DNA from 4 places in the Colwellia sp. MB3u-8 genome. Region 3 is predicted to be linked to each of the others. Evidence: predicted binding sites of a transcription regulator. Region 3 holds the regulator's gene; each other region holds the start of a gene.
What was found. The regulator sigma-54, encoded in region 3, starts transcription at its own class of promoters, with help from an activator protein. The targets are predictions, from matches to a motif close to GTTGGCACGNNNNTNGNNT.
Positions count from the first base shown of each region.

Region 1 (4,219 bases), on a different contig from region 3:
CCCGTTCCATCAGGTGCCATATCAGTTAATTCAGCTTTACGAACACCCATTCTTTCCATAATAGGTCCTTGATGTTGTTCTTCAACATCAATGGTTACGTTCTCGTAAGGTTCTTGTGTTACACCATCAATTTCACGAATAATAACTTCAGGACGTGATACCGCTAATTCAAAACCTTCACGACGCATGTTTTCAATTAAAATACCTAGGTGAAGTTCACCACGGCCCGACACTTTAAATTTATCAGCATCAGGTAATTCCTCAACACGTAAAGCAACGTTATGAACAAGCTCTTTTTCTAAGCGATCTTTGATGTTACGTGAAGTAACATATTTACCTTCTTTACCACAAAATGGTGAGGTATTTACTTGGAACGTCATATTGATAGTAGGTTCATCAACAGATAATGCTGGTAAACCTTCAACTGCTGTTGGACAACAAACAGTATCAGATATTTTTAATTCGCCTAAGCCGGTAAGTGCAATAATATCACCAGCAAAACCTTCTTCGATATCCAGTCTTTCTAAGCCTAAGTAACCAAATACTTTACCTACTTTAGCGTTATGAACCTTGCCAGTCGCTAATTTAATAGTCACTTGTTGATTCGGCTTAACTGAACCACGTGTAACACGGCCAACGCCAATTACACCTAAGTAAGAGCTGTAATCAAGTTGAGAAATTTGCATTTGGAACGGAGCTTCAGGATCCGCGATTGGTGCTGGCACTTCTTTAAGAATAGTATCAAATAAAGGAGTCATGTCAGTGCCAGTTGCGCCTTCTTCAAGCGTGGCCCAACCATTGATTGCTGAAGCGTAAACAACTTTAAAGTCAAGTTGTTCGTCAGTTGCACCCAAGTTATCAAATAATTCAAAAACTTGATCCATAACCCAATCAGGGCGAGAACCAGGCTTATCAACTTTGTTAATAACAAGAATTGGCTTTAAACCTTGCGCAAACGCTTTTTTCGTAACGAAACGCGTTTGCGGCATAGGGCCTTCTTGTGCATCAACTATCAGTAAAACTGAATCGACCATTGACATTACACGTTCAACTTCACCACCAAAATCAGCATGGCCAGGAGTATCTACGATGTTTACACGGTAGCCATTCCAGTTAATAGCCGTGTTTTTAGCTAAGATTGTGATACCACGTTCTTTTTCGATATCATTTGAGTCCATTGTACGTTCTTCTAGACCGCCTCGGGCGTCTAGCGTACCTGACTGTTCTAATAATTTATCAACTAAAGTGGTTTTTCCGTGGTCAACGTGAGCAATAATTGCCACATTTCTTAATTTATCTAACACAGGCGTTACTCGCTGTTACTTTCGTTTATTGCTACTTTAGGCAAATTAACGAATAGGGCTACAATTGGGCGCATATTGTACAGCACAAGTCTCAGCAAATACACCGCAATAGAAAAATATAACCAACAAAATATTATTCAGTTGTTATACTGCCGATGATCAGATTAGAGTATACGCACCAAAATGCAGCAAACAACGCACTACAATGGTGCGAATTAAATCAATAAAAAACATAAAAAGCATATATTTCAATGACTTTGTCTTTGGCACAGTATTCGCTTTAGCACAAGTAATAGAGAATTAAGTTTTTAAGCATTTAAGCACTAACTACACTGGAGACATTCAATGTCAAACGCAGTTTTAGATCTAATTAAAGAACATGACGTCAAATTTGTTGATTTACGCTTTACTGATACCAAAGGTAAAGAGCAACACATTTCAATTCCTCATCATCAAGTAACAGAAGATTTTTTTGAAGACGGCAAAATGTTTGACGGGTCTTCAATTCAAGGTTGGAAAGGTATTAACGAATCAGACATGGTGATGATGCCTATTGCTGAATCTGCGGTACTTGACCCTTTTACTGAAGCAGTTACCTTGAATGTTCGTTGTGACATCCTTGAACCTACAACAATGCAAGGCTATAGCCGTGATCCTCGTTCAGTGGCAAAACGCGCTGAAGATTATATGCGTAGTACCGGCATTGCAGATACCGTTTTAATTGGTCCAGAGCCAGAGTTTTTTGTTTTTGATGATGTTCGTTTCCACACAGACATGAGTGGTTCATTCTATAAAATAGATGATAAAGAAGCGTCTTGGAATTCGGGTACTGAATATGAAGAAGGCAATATGGGACATCGTCCTGGTGTAAAAGGCGGTTATTTCCCTACGTCACCAGTAGATTCATCACAAGATCTTCGTTCAGCCATGTGTTTAGTGATGGAAGAAATGGGCTTAGTGGTTGAAGCGCATCACCATGAAGTAGCGACTGCAGGCCAAAATGAAATTGCTTGTCGCTTCAATACCATGGTATTAAAAGCCGATGAAGTACAAATATACAAATATGTTGTTCATAATGTTGCTCACGCTTACGGGAAAACAGCGACTTTCATGCCTAAGCCGTTAGTCGGTGATAACGGTACGGGTATGCATGTTCATCAATCATTAGCTAAAGACGGTGTTAATTTATTTGCTGGCGATAAATACGGCGGATTATCTGAAATGGCACTTTACTATGTTGGTGGTATCATCAAGCATGCTAAAGCACTCAATGCTTTTACTAACGCCTCTACTAACTCATACAAGCGCCTTGTACCTGGTTTCGAAGCACCTGTAATGCTAGCCTACTCAGCACGTAACCGTTCTGCATCTATTCGTATTCCAATTGTACCGTCACCAAAAGCCATGCGAATCGAAGTGCGTTTCCCTGATCCAACAATGAACCCTTACTTAGGCTTCTCAGCTATGTTGATGGCGGGTCTTGATGGTATTAAAAACAAAATTCACCCTGGCGATGCCATGGATAAAGATCTGTATGACTTACCTGCGGAAGAAGCAGCAGAAATTCCACAAGTGGCCACTTCGTTAACTGAAGCATTAGATGCTTTAGAAAATGACATGGACTTCTTAACTGAAGGTGGTGTTATGGATAAAGACATGATCGACGCCTACATAGGTATCAAACGTAGCGAAGTTGAATTGTTGAACTCAACAACTCACCCAGTTGAATTTGATATGTACTACAGCGTATAACGTTGCAACTAGATAGATAAGTAAAAAGCTCACTTCGGTGAGCTTTTTTTGTGGTAAATTTAGCATTATTTGGATAGATTAAGACTGAACATTTTTAACAGGGATATTATTTTTGATTCATACTGCACGTTTTTGCATTGTTATTCTCTTGCTAACGCAGGCTTTTGCTGTGTTTGCAGGCTCTGCTCAAGTTTATGTCTGGCGCAATGAGCAAGGAGTACTGGTTTTTTCTGATAGCCCTAAACCCGGTGCGGTAGAATTAGATGTCAAAGAAACTAACACCATAAAATCCTCAATCGACACCTCAATTTTAGACATAAAACCCAAAGCCATAGATAATAATTATCAAGTAGAGATCATCCAACCCGAGGAAAAATCTACCATTAGAGATAATACGGGTTCAGCTTATGTTTCAGGCCGAATTAAGCCCATCTTCAAGCGTGGTCTTACCATACAATTATATTTAGATGACAAGCCCTATAAAAAACCACAAACCCACTCAATGTTTGTCCTTAGAAATATTGACCGTGGTGAACATCAAATAAAAATGGCCTTACTTAATGATAAAGGCAAGGTTATTGCAACGTCTTCTCCAGTAACGTTTTATATGCACAGAGTATCGGTTAACAAGGCAAACTAACCGGATTTCAGTGCATATTGCACCAATTTTATTTACACTCGTTACTTAACGCACCATTTTAGTGCAAGGAAAAGTGATGTTTAATAACGTGATCAATTTAAACAAAATAAAAAAGCATTATCAACAAGCGTTACCTAACCAAATGGTAACAGCTGTTGTTGTGTTAGACCGTGAACTCGCTATTTGCTATGTCAATCCTGCTGCAGAAGCATTGCTCGTTAAAAGCTTAAGTAAAATATACCGACTTCCCATTGACCAAGTTTTTTATAATACCCCAATTAATAGTAATCGTTTACAACAACTACTGACGACAGGACAAGAGTTTAGTGATAGCGATGTGACGATTGAGTTTTTTGATCAGCGACAAATTACCGTTGAAATTACGGCCTCTTCAGTTACTTTTGAACAATGTCCACATGTTTTGCTCGAGTTCAAACAAATTGATCAACAAAAACAGATCAGTGCAGAAGCATTTCAACAACAACAATGGGAGTCTGCACGCGACCTTATCCGTGGTCTTGCC
Region 1 is NZ_JACGVA010000067.1:94,357-98,575, forward strand. It holds gene typA (translational GTPase TypA) at 1-1,304, opposite strand, end outside; gene glnA (glutamate--ammonia ligase) at 1,650-3,056, shown strand; gene H4J54_RS12465 (DUF4124 domain-containing protein) at 3,169-3,696, shown strand; gene glnL (nitrogen regulation protein NR(II)) at 3,773-4,219, shown strand, end outside.
Region 1: the regulator sigma-54 is predicted to act here: its motif matches at 1,567-1,585, upstream of glnA (glutamate--ammonia ligase).

Region 2 (4,219 bases), on a different contig from region 3:
AACCGTAACCAATTAATTGGTTGCTGCGCACACCCGCAACATCAGCCAAGTCTTTAATACGTTGGGCATTAGCTTCTGGTAATAAAAGCATCAAGGTTAAACAAGCAAAGCTAACTAAATATTTTTTCATTCTATTATCCTACTGCTATTATCCTACTAAAGAGGCCACCATGAACTATTGAAAAACTTCGACAACCAGCCTTGCTCTTGCACGTCAGCGAATGTGCCGGTGCCAGCATATTCAATACGGGCGTTCGCCACTTTACTCGAGGTAACTGTGTTATCTGAACTGATGTCTTGCGAACGAACAATACCCGTTAAGCGAATATATTCATCACCATTATTTAATGACATCCATTTTTCACCACGGATCATCAAGTTACCGTTGGGTAAAACTCTCAAGACATGAACCGAAATATTGCCGGCTAAACTGTTGCCCTGATTGGCTTTTGAATCACCTTTAAAATCTGAGCTTTGGTCGTAACCAAATTGTATGGCTTTGTTGTTGAAATTTACCGCTGCACCACCAAAACCAGTAATAGGATTGAGCGTGGCACTATTGGCTTTTTTAAACTCTGTTTTGGCACTTTTTTGCGCCTGGGTACTTTCACTTAAAATCACGGAAATAATATCGCCAACCCGATGCGCTTTAGAGTCTGAATAGATGTTATTAACATAATTGACGTTAAAAAGAGAGCCCGTTGGTACTAAAGGTTTATCCTCCATTTCTGGTAAAATGGGGGCAAAATCAGGATCATTAGGCAATGTTTTTTCCTGCTTAGTGCTAGCACAACCCGTGAATAATAGCGCGACAATACTAACCGTAAAGACTGTGCTTAATAACGAAGTTCGGGTGTTTTTCATGATACCTTCCTCAACGTTATAGTTGCTGATTAATGTAGCTAAGCATTTCGTCAACCGCAGAAATGACTTTCGAGTTCATCTCATAAACTCGTTGGCTTTCAATCAGGTTAACCAGCTCTTCGGTGGTATTAACATTTGAGGTTTCTAACGCACCTTGCACTATCATGCCGTAACCCGCTAAACCTGGCACACCCTCTTGTGCTGCACCACTTACTGCAGTTTCAATGTATAAGTTCTGCCCGATTGGCTGTAATCCGGTCGGGTTGACAAAGTTAACAGTATTAATTTGTCCGACTACAGCGGGTTCAGCTTGGCCTTGCAAGGTGACGGAGACTTCACCATCTTGCGAAACAATAATACTTAAGGCATCTTCTGGCACGGTTATTTGCGGTTGCATTAAATAACCTGCGCCTGGGGTTACTATGCTGCCTTCATCGTTCATGGTAAATTGACCATTACGTGAATAAGCAGAAGAGCCGTCAGGCATTAAAATTTCAAACATACCTTCACCTTGGATCATCAGATCTAAGGCATTGTCGGTATTAAGCATGTCACCTTGGGTGTGAATTTTTTGTGTGGCTACCACTTTGGTACCCGCACCTAACATTAACCCTGACGGCATTTCAGTGTCTTGTGCTGAACGCCCACCAGGCTGGCTAATATTTTGATAAAGTAAGTCTTCAAATACCGCCCGACTCTTTTTAAAACCTATGGTACTGGCGTTGGCTAGATTGTTGGAAATAACCGCAATCTCTTTGGTTTGGGCGTCTAAGCCTGTTTTACTGATCCATAATGCTGGATTCATACATCACCTCGAAAAATTTTATTTAGAACGCTTTTAATAATGAAGCGGCACTTGCGTCAATTTCTTCTGCGGTTTTCATCATTTTCAACTGCATTTCAAATTGACGCTGTAGCGCGATCATATCGGTCATTTCACTGATAGGGTTTACGTTACTAGACTCTAATGCCCCACTCGCCACTTTAACCGTGACATCAGCCGGTTCATTGTTGCCGTCTTGACGACGAAATAAGCCATCACTGCCTTTTTCTAGCAAGCGATTATCTGGCTTAACAAATTTAATTCTGCCCACTTCTTCTTGAGCAGAGCTTGGCGCTCCTTCAGGCTGAACCATAATGGTGCCGTCAGACGTTATATTGATATTACTCACAGGTAAGGGTAAAAAAATTGGCCCGCGGTCGCCAATCACTATGTCACCTCTTGAGGTTTCAAGTGCCCCATTGTCGTTTAACTTCAATTGACCATTGCGGGTATAGGCTTCATTGCCATCTTCGGTTTGTACCGTTAACCAACCTTGCCCTTTAATGGCAATATCAAGATCACGTCCTGTGGTCAATAAAGCACCAGTGTCAAAGTTTTGGCCTGCTCGTTCGGTCATTGAAAATACCCGAGAAGGCAGGCCTTCACCAAAAGCTTGCATGGATCTAGCATTGGCTAAATCCGCTTTAAAGCCGGTAGTTTTGGCGTTAGCGAGGTTGTTAGCATTGACTGATAAGGCTTGCATGTTTTGCTTTGCACCACTCATGGCAATATACAGCATCTTATCCATAATGAACTTCACTCAATAATATTAATAATATTGAAACTGTTGCAAATAAAGTGCCAAAAGTTAAGCAGAGTTAATAAGATGGAATACGAATGGCACTAAACTTATGATCTGATGACTTTTTTACTAACAGCTACCTTTAACTGACAGCTGAAAGATTTTTTACTGAAAGCTATCGCTTTACGTCCTGCTCGTCTTGAGCATAAAAAAGCCAGATATCAATGGATGATTATCTGGCTTTTTATCTTCATTAGGCTCAATAATTAGCGCTGAGCGCTAGTTATTAATCTCTTGGTTATGAGCAATTATTGTCTATTGCTCTTAACCACTATTGAGATTATCGAATTTGTAAAATGGTTTGGTTTAACTGATTATCAACTTCAAGTGCTCTAGAGTTAGCTTGGAAGTTTCGTTGCGCCGAGATCAAGTCAATTAACTCAGAGGTCAAATTAACATTAGATTGCTCTAATGCTGAAGAACTTATCGAACCAAAGGTACCCCCGCCCGCTTCACCCGCTAGGGCTTCTCCTGAGGTAATACTTTCTTTCCAGCCGGTGCTGCCAATCTGTTTTAAGCCCTGATCATTGGCAAAACTTACCATAGCAATACGTGATAAAGGCTCTGAAGTACCATTACTGTATGTCGCCCTTACCAAACCATCACCGCCGATATCAATACCGGTTAATCGACCAACCGCTAGTCCATCTTGTTGTAAAGAGGTGACTTCAAAGTTGGAAGCAAACTGTGTGGGTTCATTTGGATTCGGACCTAAGACATCTAAGTTAAAGTTAACGCTTATGGTCTGAGTAGGATCTGCACCGTTCGATAAGATGTTGCCGCCAAGGGCGCGAGTCGTTATTCCAATTCCACCGTCAGCTGAGCTTGGCACTATGCCCGTAAAATCGCCTACTGAATTAAATTTTAATTTGGCACCAACAACTCCAGGCGCTGTCCCCGCAATGGGGTTAGTCTGTCCAGGATCAGCCTCTAAATCTACCATTTCACCATCAACAGAGGTAAACATCATCCACTCATTCGGTTTGCTACTTGGATCATCTTTGACAAAGTAATAAGTCATAATATGACTGTCACCGAATGAGTCAAATACCGTTGCTGATGTTGAATGATTAAATGTTGATGGTTCAGCTGAATTAAAGTTTTCTGGTGCACCTTTAATATAGGCTTCACCTGCGGGTAAATTCATTCGCAGATTAACTTCCGAGGTTTTCTCTGGTGCACCTGAGGCGGTTGGAATACGAATAGGCTCAGCGGTACTTAAACTGACTGAGGTCGATGAACCGTCGCCATTAACAGGAAAGCCCAATAAGTGCCCGCCTTGAGAATTAACAATAAAATTTTCTTGGTTCAATTTAAACTGACCCGCTCGGGTATATGAGGTGTCTAAACTACCCACTTCTGGTACGGTAGCAAAAAAACCATTACCGTTAATCGCTAAATCTAAGGAGTTGTTGGTAAACTTAATACTACCTTGTGAAAATTGTTGCGCCGCATCGGCCGTCAAAACACCGTCACCGACTTTAGTTTTACCGGCTGATAAAAGTGAAGACGCATAAACGTCAACAAACTCTGCTCGTGATTCTTTAAAGCCAGTGGTGTTTACATTGGCAATGTTGTTGGATGTTATATCCAAATCTTTCTGAGCTGCGTTTAATCCGCTCAATGCTATATTAAATGACATAATTTCACCTCATACAAAAAATTGTTTAATTAACCTTCAGAAACTTCGACTACATCAGAAAGTTTCATGGTGCTACCACCGTTAAGAT
Region 2 is NZ_JACGVA010000058.1:262,704-266,922, forward strand. It holds gene H4J54_RS05880 (flagellar basal body P-ring protein FlgI) at 1-130, opposite strand, end outside; gene flgH (flagellar basal body L-ring protein FlgH) at 157-864, opposite strand; gene flgG (flagellar basal-body rod protein FlgG) at 881-1,669, opposite strand; gene flgF (flagellar basal-body rod protein FlgF) at 1,692-2,435, opposite strand; gene flgE (flagellar hook protein FlgE) at 2,770-4,131, opposite strand; gene H4J54_RS05905 (flagellar hook assembly protein FlgD) at 4,161-4,219, opposite strand, start outside.
Region 2: the regulator sigma-54 is predicted to act here: its motif matches at 2,475-2,493, upstream of flgF (flagellar basal-body rod protein FlgF).

Region 3 (4,219 bases):
ATTTTTTCTCCAAGGCAATCGCTTGGTCTAGCGCAATATTTTGCTTGATCAGCGGATGTAAACGTCGGGTTTCACTGAACCGGCGAATAAGGTCACTATCATCAGCATCTAAATACAGTATGCTCAATTCTACTGCATTGGGCAGGTATTCAATAATTTCGGGTACGTCGTTAGGATCGGCAGGCAGGTTACGAACATCGAGACTTACGGCAACATTTTCATAATCATTAATAACCGTATGGGTCAGTGCGGGTAACAAGTTGACAGGGATATTATCAACACAATAATAACCTAAATCCTCTAAAACACGCAGTGCAACACTTTTCCCTGATCCTGAACGGCCACTTACAATAATTAATTTCATCCGTGTTTAACTCGCTTGTTGTATTAACTGAAACAGTTCTTGATTACTTTTGCATTTACGCACTTGCTTGCAAAATTGCTTGTCACGAAAGATTTTTGCGATACTTTGCAGCGTACTCAAGTGGCTCTGGCATTCTTCTTCAGGAACGAATAAGGCAATAAAAATATCAACGGGACGATGATCAATAGCGTCAAAATTAATCGCTTGTTCTGTGGTAATAACCACGGCAATAGGTTTAGTAGGCGTAGCATTTTCTAGACGGCCATGAGGTATAGCAATGCCATTACCTATGCCGGTTGAGCCCATTCTTTCGCGCTTAACTAAGCTTTCTAAGAGCTGAAAAGTATCATGGCTGTCGAGTTTATCGGCGGCCAAGCGACTTAAATATTCTAATATACGTTTTTTACTGGCACCCGGTGCTGCACAAATAGTGCAGTCCGGGGTTAAGATGTCTTGCAACTTCATAAACTTCTAAGACCTGTAGCGAAATGGCGCTAATGTTTGTTGATTTTGCCTTTATATTTCAATATTTGGCGATCTAGCTTGTCAATTAATGCATCAATCGATGCATACATGTCACTATGTTGTGCCTTAGCATGAACTTCAGTGCCACTTAAGTGCACTGTTGATTCAGCAATCTGATTCTGTTTTTCTACCGTTAATACTACATGTACATTATTGATATGATCAAAATGACGCTCTAGTTTTTCAAACTTGCCATTGACATAATCACGTAATGAATCAGTAACATCGACATGGTGTCCAGTAAGATTAATTTGCATATACTTCAATCCTCTTTATTGGCTGAATAAAACTGCCTACAATAGGCTTTTACGTTGATTTGATGGCGGTATAGCAAGTGACTCTCGATATTTGGCAATGGTACGCCTTGCCACTTGTATACCTTGCTCTGCTAAAATATCTGCCATTTTACTGTCGCTGAGTGGCTTTGCAGGCACTTCGGCAGCCACTAGCTTTTTAATTAATTCTCGAATAGCCGTTGATGAACATTCGCCGCCGTTTTCAGTACTTACGTGGCTCGAAAAAAAGTACTTAAGTTCAAAAATTCCTCTAGGCGTGTGCATATATTTTTGCGTGGTTACACGAGAAATAGTTGATTCATGCATATCTACGGCTTCGGCAATATCGTTCAATACCATAGGGCGCATCGACTCAGGTCCGTGTTCAAAAAATCCTTGTTGACGTTGCACAATGCAATTTGAAACCTTTAAAAGCGTTTCGTTACGGCTTTCTAAGCTTTTAATAAACCATTTTGCTTCTTGCAAGTTAGAGCGAATAAATTGATTATCAGTAGATGACTTCATTGAACGAGACATAGCCGCGTATTGCTGATTAACCGATAGTTTAGGGGCAGTGTCAGGATTGAGCTCTACTGTCCAGCGGCCGTTTTTCTTTTCAACAGACACGTCTGGGATAACATATTGTTCTTCACTTTTGATGACGCTATCACCTGGACGGGGATCTAAGCTTTGTATTAGGCGAATAACTTCGCGTAATTGCTCTTCTTTCAAGCGTAATTTACGCATCAATTGACGATAATCGCGATTACCGAGCAAATCAATATACTCGCTGACGGCGATTTTGCTTTCTGCTAACCAAGGGGTATCTTTAGCAAATTGATTAAGCTGAATACGCAAGCACTCGGGAATTGAGCGGGCGGCTACACCAACGGGGTCAAATACGTTAATACGCTTTAACACCACTTCAATCTCATCAAGTTCTACACCATCAATACCGACACTCTCTAAGATCTCTTCGGCTGAAACCGTTAAATAACCTGCTTCATCTATGGCTTCAATAATGGCAATGGCAATGGTTCTGTCAGTGTCACTAAAGGGCGTTAGTTCCATCTGCCAAATTAGATGGTCTTGTAATGAGTCTTTCGTTTCACCTTGATAAGTATAATCTTCTGAGGCATGGCCAACACCGCCACTACTGACACCGGCACTGAAGTTATCATCCCATGTGCTATCGCTATTTAGTTCTTCGGGGATGTCTGTTTTTGCTAAACCTTCAGAGGAGCTAATTTCGTCTATCGAGGGAGTGGAGTCTTCGCTGCCATCAGAGGATGCTGCTGCTGAGTTTTCGCCTACAGTTACCGAATATCCTGCTTCTAAATGGTCAGGGGTATTTTCTGAATTGTTATCGTGCGTTTCGTCAACTTCAAGCAAAGGGTTACTTTCAAGTGCTTCTTGAATCTCTAGTTGAAGATCCAAAGTCGATAATTGCAACAGTTTGATCGCCTGCTGCAATTGCGGGGTCATCGTTAACTGTTGTCCGATACGGAGTTGCAGAGTAGGACGCATTTACGTTTTATTTTCCCTATTCAAATTCATTAATTCAATTGGTTTCATTCACTATAGCGTGAATTGTTCGCCAAGGTATACATCTCTTACATGCTGATTTGCAAGAATTTGCTTTGAATTACCTTCAGCGATAAGTTCACCATGACTAACGATGTAGGCATGTTCACAAACATCGAGTGTTTCTCGCACATTGTGATCTGTGATTAAAATACCTATGCCACGATCTTTTAAGTGTAGGATAATTTTTTTTATATCACCTACCGAAATCGGGTCAACACCGGCAAAGGGTTCATCCAGTAGTATAAATTTAGGATCTGCGGCTAATGCCCGTGCTATTTCAACTCGTCGGCGCTCACCGCCAGATAAACTCATGCCTAAGTTATCTTTTATATGGCCTATGTTGAACTCTTCTAATAAATGTTCAAGTTTTTCTTGTCGGTCAACGTCACTAAGTGATTTACGTGTTTGTAAAATGGCCATGATATTGTCATTGACCGATAACTTACGAAAAATAGAGGCTTCTTGTGGTAAATAACCAATACCTTTTCTCGCGCGCTCGTGCATTGGCAGTAAGGTTATATCTTCATCATTTAAGACAATTGAGCCACTGTCGTTCTTCACCAAGCCAACAATCATATAAAAAGAGGTAGTCTTACCTGCGCCATTTGGCCCTAATAAGCCAACTATTTGTCCAGCTGAGACGTGCATACTGACGTTTTTAACAACTTTTCTGCCTTTATAGGACTTGGCAAGGCCGGTTGCTGATAATGTAGAAGTTGACATTTACTCTTGCTTATCCTTTGATTTTATAGGCAATTTAATTTTGTTCTTCGGCTGTAATACGGTTTCAACTTTATCATTGTCTAGGCTTTCAGCGTTGACATACTCGGTGGCAAAATTATAGGTGATTTTACTGCCACTCACTTTACTACCTTCTTGGCTAAGGAGGGCATTGCCTGAAATAACGACGGTATTCATACTCGGCTCATAACGGATTTCATTGGCTTGCAAATTGATTGGGCTACCATCTTGAAGCGTTTGTTCAAAGGTCGCCGGTGAGCCTTTGGCAATATAAATTTTGCTGTCACTGTTTTCTTGGGTGATAACCTGTACTAACTCAGCATGTATCCTTAGTGTGCCCTGAGAAATAATGACATTATCAATATAACTGAATATTTTATTTTTGAGATCGGCAGCTTGGCGTGAAGAAGATATTTTAATCTCTTGTTCTACGTCAAATTTTTCTGCACTTGCGACAGGCACTAATAATGCTAACGCCGTGAGGCAATATAAGTTACTTTTTAATTTTTTTATAAATAGTCTGTACATGTTCGGTCAATGTCATCTGTGTTGTGTTTAAGTCTACAATTAATCCTGAGCCATACATAGTAAATCCTTTACCTAATATTAAGATAGTTTGCTCTGAGCTGATAATATTAGTTTTTAAGTCCATTTCTAAATTTTTACCATGCACTTCCTGTATCAAACTTTCTTTATCAGTGGCGATTAAACGTACGCGATTTGCTAA
Region 3 is NZ_JACGVA010000068.1:266,487-270,705, forward strand. It holds gene rapZ (RNase adapter RapZ) at 1-364, opposite strand, end outside; gene ptsN (PTS IIA-like nitrogen regulatory protein PtsN) at 371-829, opposite strand; gene hpf (ribosome hibernation promoting factor) at 859-1,146, opposite strand; gene H4J54_RS13630 (RNA polymerase factor sigma-54) at 1,183-2,691, opposite strand; gene lptB (LPS export ABC transporter ATP-binding protein) at 2,743-3,474, opposite strand; gene lptA (lipopolysaccharide transport periplasmic protein LptA) at 3,475-4,020, opposite strand; gene lptC (LPS export ABC transporter periplasmic protein LptC) at 3,986-4,219, opposite strand, start outside.

Region 4 (4,219 bases), on a different contig from region 3:
AAAACCTCAGTACCGATAGTTATAGTACCGATAGTGATAAAGTGCTTGCTTGCAAAGTCTGTATAAATAATTACTGGCGTCCCCACCAGGACTCGAACCTGGAGCAGCAGCTTAGGAGGCCGCAGTTTTATCCAGTTAAACTATGAGGACATGATGCAAATAATTACAGTGCTAACCTATGCTACAGCTATTTTATAAATTAGTATTCAAAAAAATACACTTTACACCTGATAACTCACTATTTAATTATGGTTCATAATTTTTAGCCTTGTTCAAATTTGCTAATACCTTACCGCCAAGTCGTTAATTTGGATGTTGTCTAATATGTGCGACTCAGTGGTGGTTGCCCGCGCACTGTCTTGACTGACAGAAGTTACAATAACTTTATAAGGGCTGATGTTAAAACCTGAATAAGAGCGCTTGTCATCACTGATGAAATTATTGAAATGTAGCAAAGAGAATTCATCACCTATTTTAACCCCGTGTCTTTTTCCTAAGTTAAAAGTCAGAGAGTTACCCTGTACTTGCACAATTCTGCCCTGGGTAGGCTGACACATCATGTGCTCATCAATATCACTGACCATCTTGTCTAAGGTCAGACTAATGCTTTGGCCATAGTCACTTTGCCAAAAGTTATGACTAGTAACGTCAACTTGTTTGCGCTTATCGAATGGCCAAGGGGCAGAGCTTTGATAGTGTTTAGCCAAGATTCTTTCACCTGTGGTACCGTCGTGAATATAAAGGGCAAGATTAAATTGGCGTTGATAGACGTTTTTTTGCCAAAACTGCCAGTTATTATTTTCGTCATTGGCTAGAGAAAGATCTTGGATCTCTGAAAATAAAACATACTGGCTATCTGTCATGTTGGCTAATGACATGGTTAAGTTTTTTAAACTTTGGCTTTGCAGGCTTTGGTTATAACGTGAAAATTCTGTTTTAGTTTGCAAGGCCAGTTTAGTATCCAAATAAATACCTTGCTGCTGTATTTTATTAGCGAGCTGTTGGATTAACGTGCTATCAATCGCGTAGATGTTACCAATATTAGCTTGTTCACGGTGTAGTATATTACTGCGGGTTAACAGCATGGATTTTTTATAATCAGCCGCGAAGCACTCTTTTTCTTGTGGAAAAATATCAGCCCGAATGGTGACAGTGACCAAGTCGTCGCTATAGTGTTCACTGATCAGCTCTAATGAATTAACACTGCCACTGGCGCGAATGTTAATCTCGTCTTGGGTGAGTAAACCATTAACCACTTGTTGAACACTTGACACTGAAGCTCCGGCAACCAGTAAGGCTTTTTTCAACGCATTGTGCATGGCCTGTGTTTTTGCTGTTTTGTTATCAGCATTTATTATGCTCGCCACACCTTGCGATTCATACCATTGTCCGACACTAGCGCTGCTATATATAGCACAGTAAAGGCAAAATAAACTTAAACGCATAAAGGTCTCTTTTAATAGGGAATCAATCTCTGTTTTTAAATATGCAGGTTTTGTGCCTATTTCAAAGAAAAGTTCAACTCAAGATAAGTAAAGTGGCCCAACAAGCTACTTTTATCAGTATTAGGTTACTGATAGAGATGCAAACGTAGGGTTTTATTAGGCATTAAAAGCCCGATATGATTTGGCAAAAGCTGACGATGGGATAAAAAGGGCTCTTGAGAGTGATAAAAAATCAGTGCTAAAAAAAAGCGGTTAATAGGCAGAACAATGACGCTAAAACTAGACTCGCTAATCTGAGGGGTATAGTTTTAATCTAACCTGCATTAGGCTAAGTTGAGGTGAAATAAAATATTGGCGCGGATCATGCTTTAATATTTTTATGAATTTTATGACATTAGCATTAATTGAGGAGAGCTCAATGAAAAATTGGCTTATAGCAATAATAATACCGACAGTGATGTCGTGTTCTGTGACAACCAAGGACGATTTTTATCGATCTTCTTATGCCGATAAACAAGAAATTGACAGTTTTAAGTTACCTCGTCATGCGATAAATGACGTGGTGAAAGGTCTTGCCTATCAAATGCTGGAAAATAGCACCTTTGTTAAGCGCAAAACCCAAATCGCTGTTGCATCATTTGTCGATTTAAAAAATTTAGAATCAACTAACTCGTTAGGCAATCAACTGTCAGAAAGTTTTATCCATGAAATGCAACGACATGGCTTGGTTGTTATTGATTTTAAAACCACTGGCCATATACGTGTAACGGCCGATGGTGATTATGTTTTCAGTCGCGATTGGCAAGAATTGCCAGAACGTCAGATAATTGACTATGTTGTTACAGGCACTATGATGCAACAAAATGAAGGGGTGTTAGTCAACGCACGAATGATTGGTTTGCAATCTCGAGTTGTGGTGGCAACGGCGCAGTCGTTTATTCCCGCTTGGGTTGTTGGCGATGATTTTAATCGCCATGAAAATGTTAAAATGAAAGATGGCATGATCTTGCGTGACAGTACCACGCTAGCTGACGATGCACGTGCCATTACGATACAAAAGTAATATGATCAAATAAATGTCTAAGGTGAATATGAATACTTTACGTAAGGGTATCGGGTTTTTTTTAAGTGCTTTAGTGTTAAGCGCCTGTTCTTCGGTGTTTGATAAACAGGTTGAATGGCAAAACGTGAAACCGGAAAAATTTCCTGTATTAACCGCCATAGGGCAAGCACCAATTAGTTTGCAGAACTCTCAAAGCAAAACCCAGCGTATGCTGATGGCAATAAAAGCTTCAAAAATGGCTGCTTATGCGGAGTTAGCTGAACAAGTTTATGGTCAAAATATTAATGGTAGCACCACCATGTCTAATTTAGTGCTTGATAATCAACAATTACAGGCATCAGTACGAGGTATCATTCGTGGTGCAAAAGTGGTTAAAAGTTATCCGGTGGGTGACAGTTATACCACTGAGTTGAGTTTAGATTTTAAAGATGTTTATGAAATTTATAACGCGACATCTAACCGCAAAGAAATAAAGCATATCTCATATTACTAGCGTTATTACTAGCGTTATTACTAGCGTTATTGCATTGCGCTGTATTTTAGTACCATTAAAAAATCAGCCATTGCTGGTTTTTTTTGTACATAAAGTGACAGATAGAAAGCTAAGCTTTTATCCCTAAGCTACTGAGTCCGCCAGAGGTTTTTCCTTTACTATTATAGGTCATGGATGACTTGTTATGATTCTCTAGTAATGAGGTCTTCATGCGTTCTACGGATAATTGTGATTGATGAATGATCAGGCCATTAATTTGGTTCTGTTTTTTACAGCGCACTAAAATGGCTTCAATATCTGATAATATATTGGTGAACTTGCCTGCTAGTTTTTCTTGTTTGAATTCAAAACTTTGACCAATGGCATTGTCAACTTTCTGAATCGCCAAAAGTAGGTCGTTTTTGTCTGCGGTAAGATGAATAAGTGCATCAGGGCTTTGCTGCTGCAGTACATCTTTCTCAGTGTCTAATAACGTCTCTAATTGCGTTAATTGCGATAATTGTTGAGAAACCAATTGTTGCGGTGTTAGTTTTTCAGACACTATGTACTCCACTTTAGTGACAAGTTAGCCAAGTTCAAATTCAAAATTGGCGATACTTGCTGCTAGCTTTTCTGGATTTATTTTATAATCGCCAGAGGCAATTGCACTCTTTAATTCAGCAATTTTTTTCTCATTGACTACCGGCGAATCAGCTGCTTGTTTCTGCAGCTCATTCATTTGTTTTGCTTGCGGGGTAATTGATACCGAATCACGCGTTGCCGATTTAGCTTGTTGCGAGGCATTGCTACTTTCGCTAATTTGCTGTTTGGTCTGAACTTGCTGTTCAAGTTTTTGTTTTACTTGATTAGTATTATTCAAGTTGTTGATATTAATAGCCATTATTGTATCCTACTTACAACAGTTATTGGTTTCTAACCTTTTATCGGCAAAACAGCAGAAAACTTAAGCAATTATTATAAATTAATTATCACTTGGTTAATAGCGTTAACTTGCCCCTGAACCACACGACCAGACTTGCTATTTCGCACCGATATAATTTCGCCTAAACTGCCGTCATTTAAGGCAATGCCAAAAGACTTAATTTCAAAGTGTGCCGACTTAGCAAAAATATTCACCGGCTCGCCTTTACAGACAAAACAGGTGTTTTGATTAGTAATAGCACTACCTTGAGACAAGTTTCTTTTTGTCCGAGCACCCACCACTACTTTAGGATCGGT
Region 4 is NZ_JACGVA010000058.1:270,876-275,094, reverse strand. It holds tRNA gene H4J54_RS05960 (tRNA-Arg) at 75-150, opposite strand; gene H4J54_RS05955 (flagella assembly protein FlgT) at 282-1,445, opposite strand; gene H4J54_RS05950 (FlgO family outer membrane protein) at 1,864-2,508, shown strand; gene H4J54_RS05945 (LPP20 family lipoprotein) at 2,537-3,001, shown strand; gene H4J54_RS05940 (flagellar export chaperone FlgN) at 3,111-3,542, opposite strand; gene flgM (flagellar biosynthesis anti-sigma factor FlgM) at 3,567-3,881, opposite strand; gene flgA (flagellar basal body P-ring formation chaperone FlgA) at 3,956-4,219, opposite strand, start outside.
Region 4: the regulator sigma-54 is predicted to act here: its motif matches at 1,796-1,814, upstream of H4J54_RS05950 (FlgO family outer membrane protein).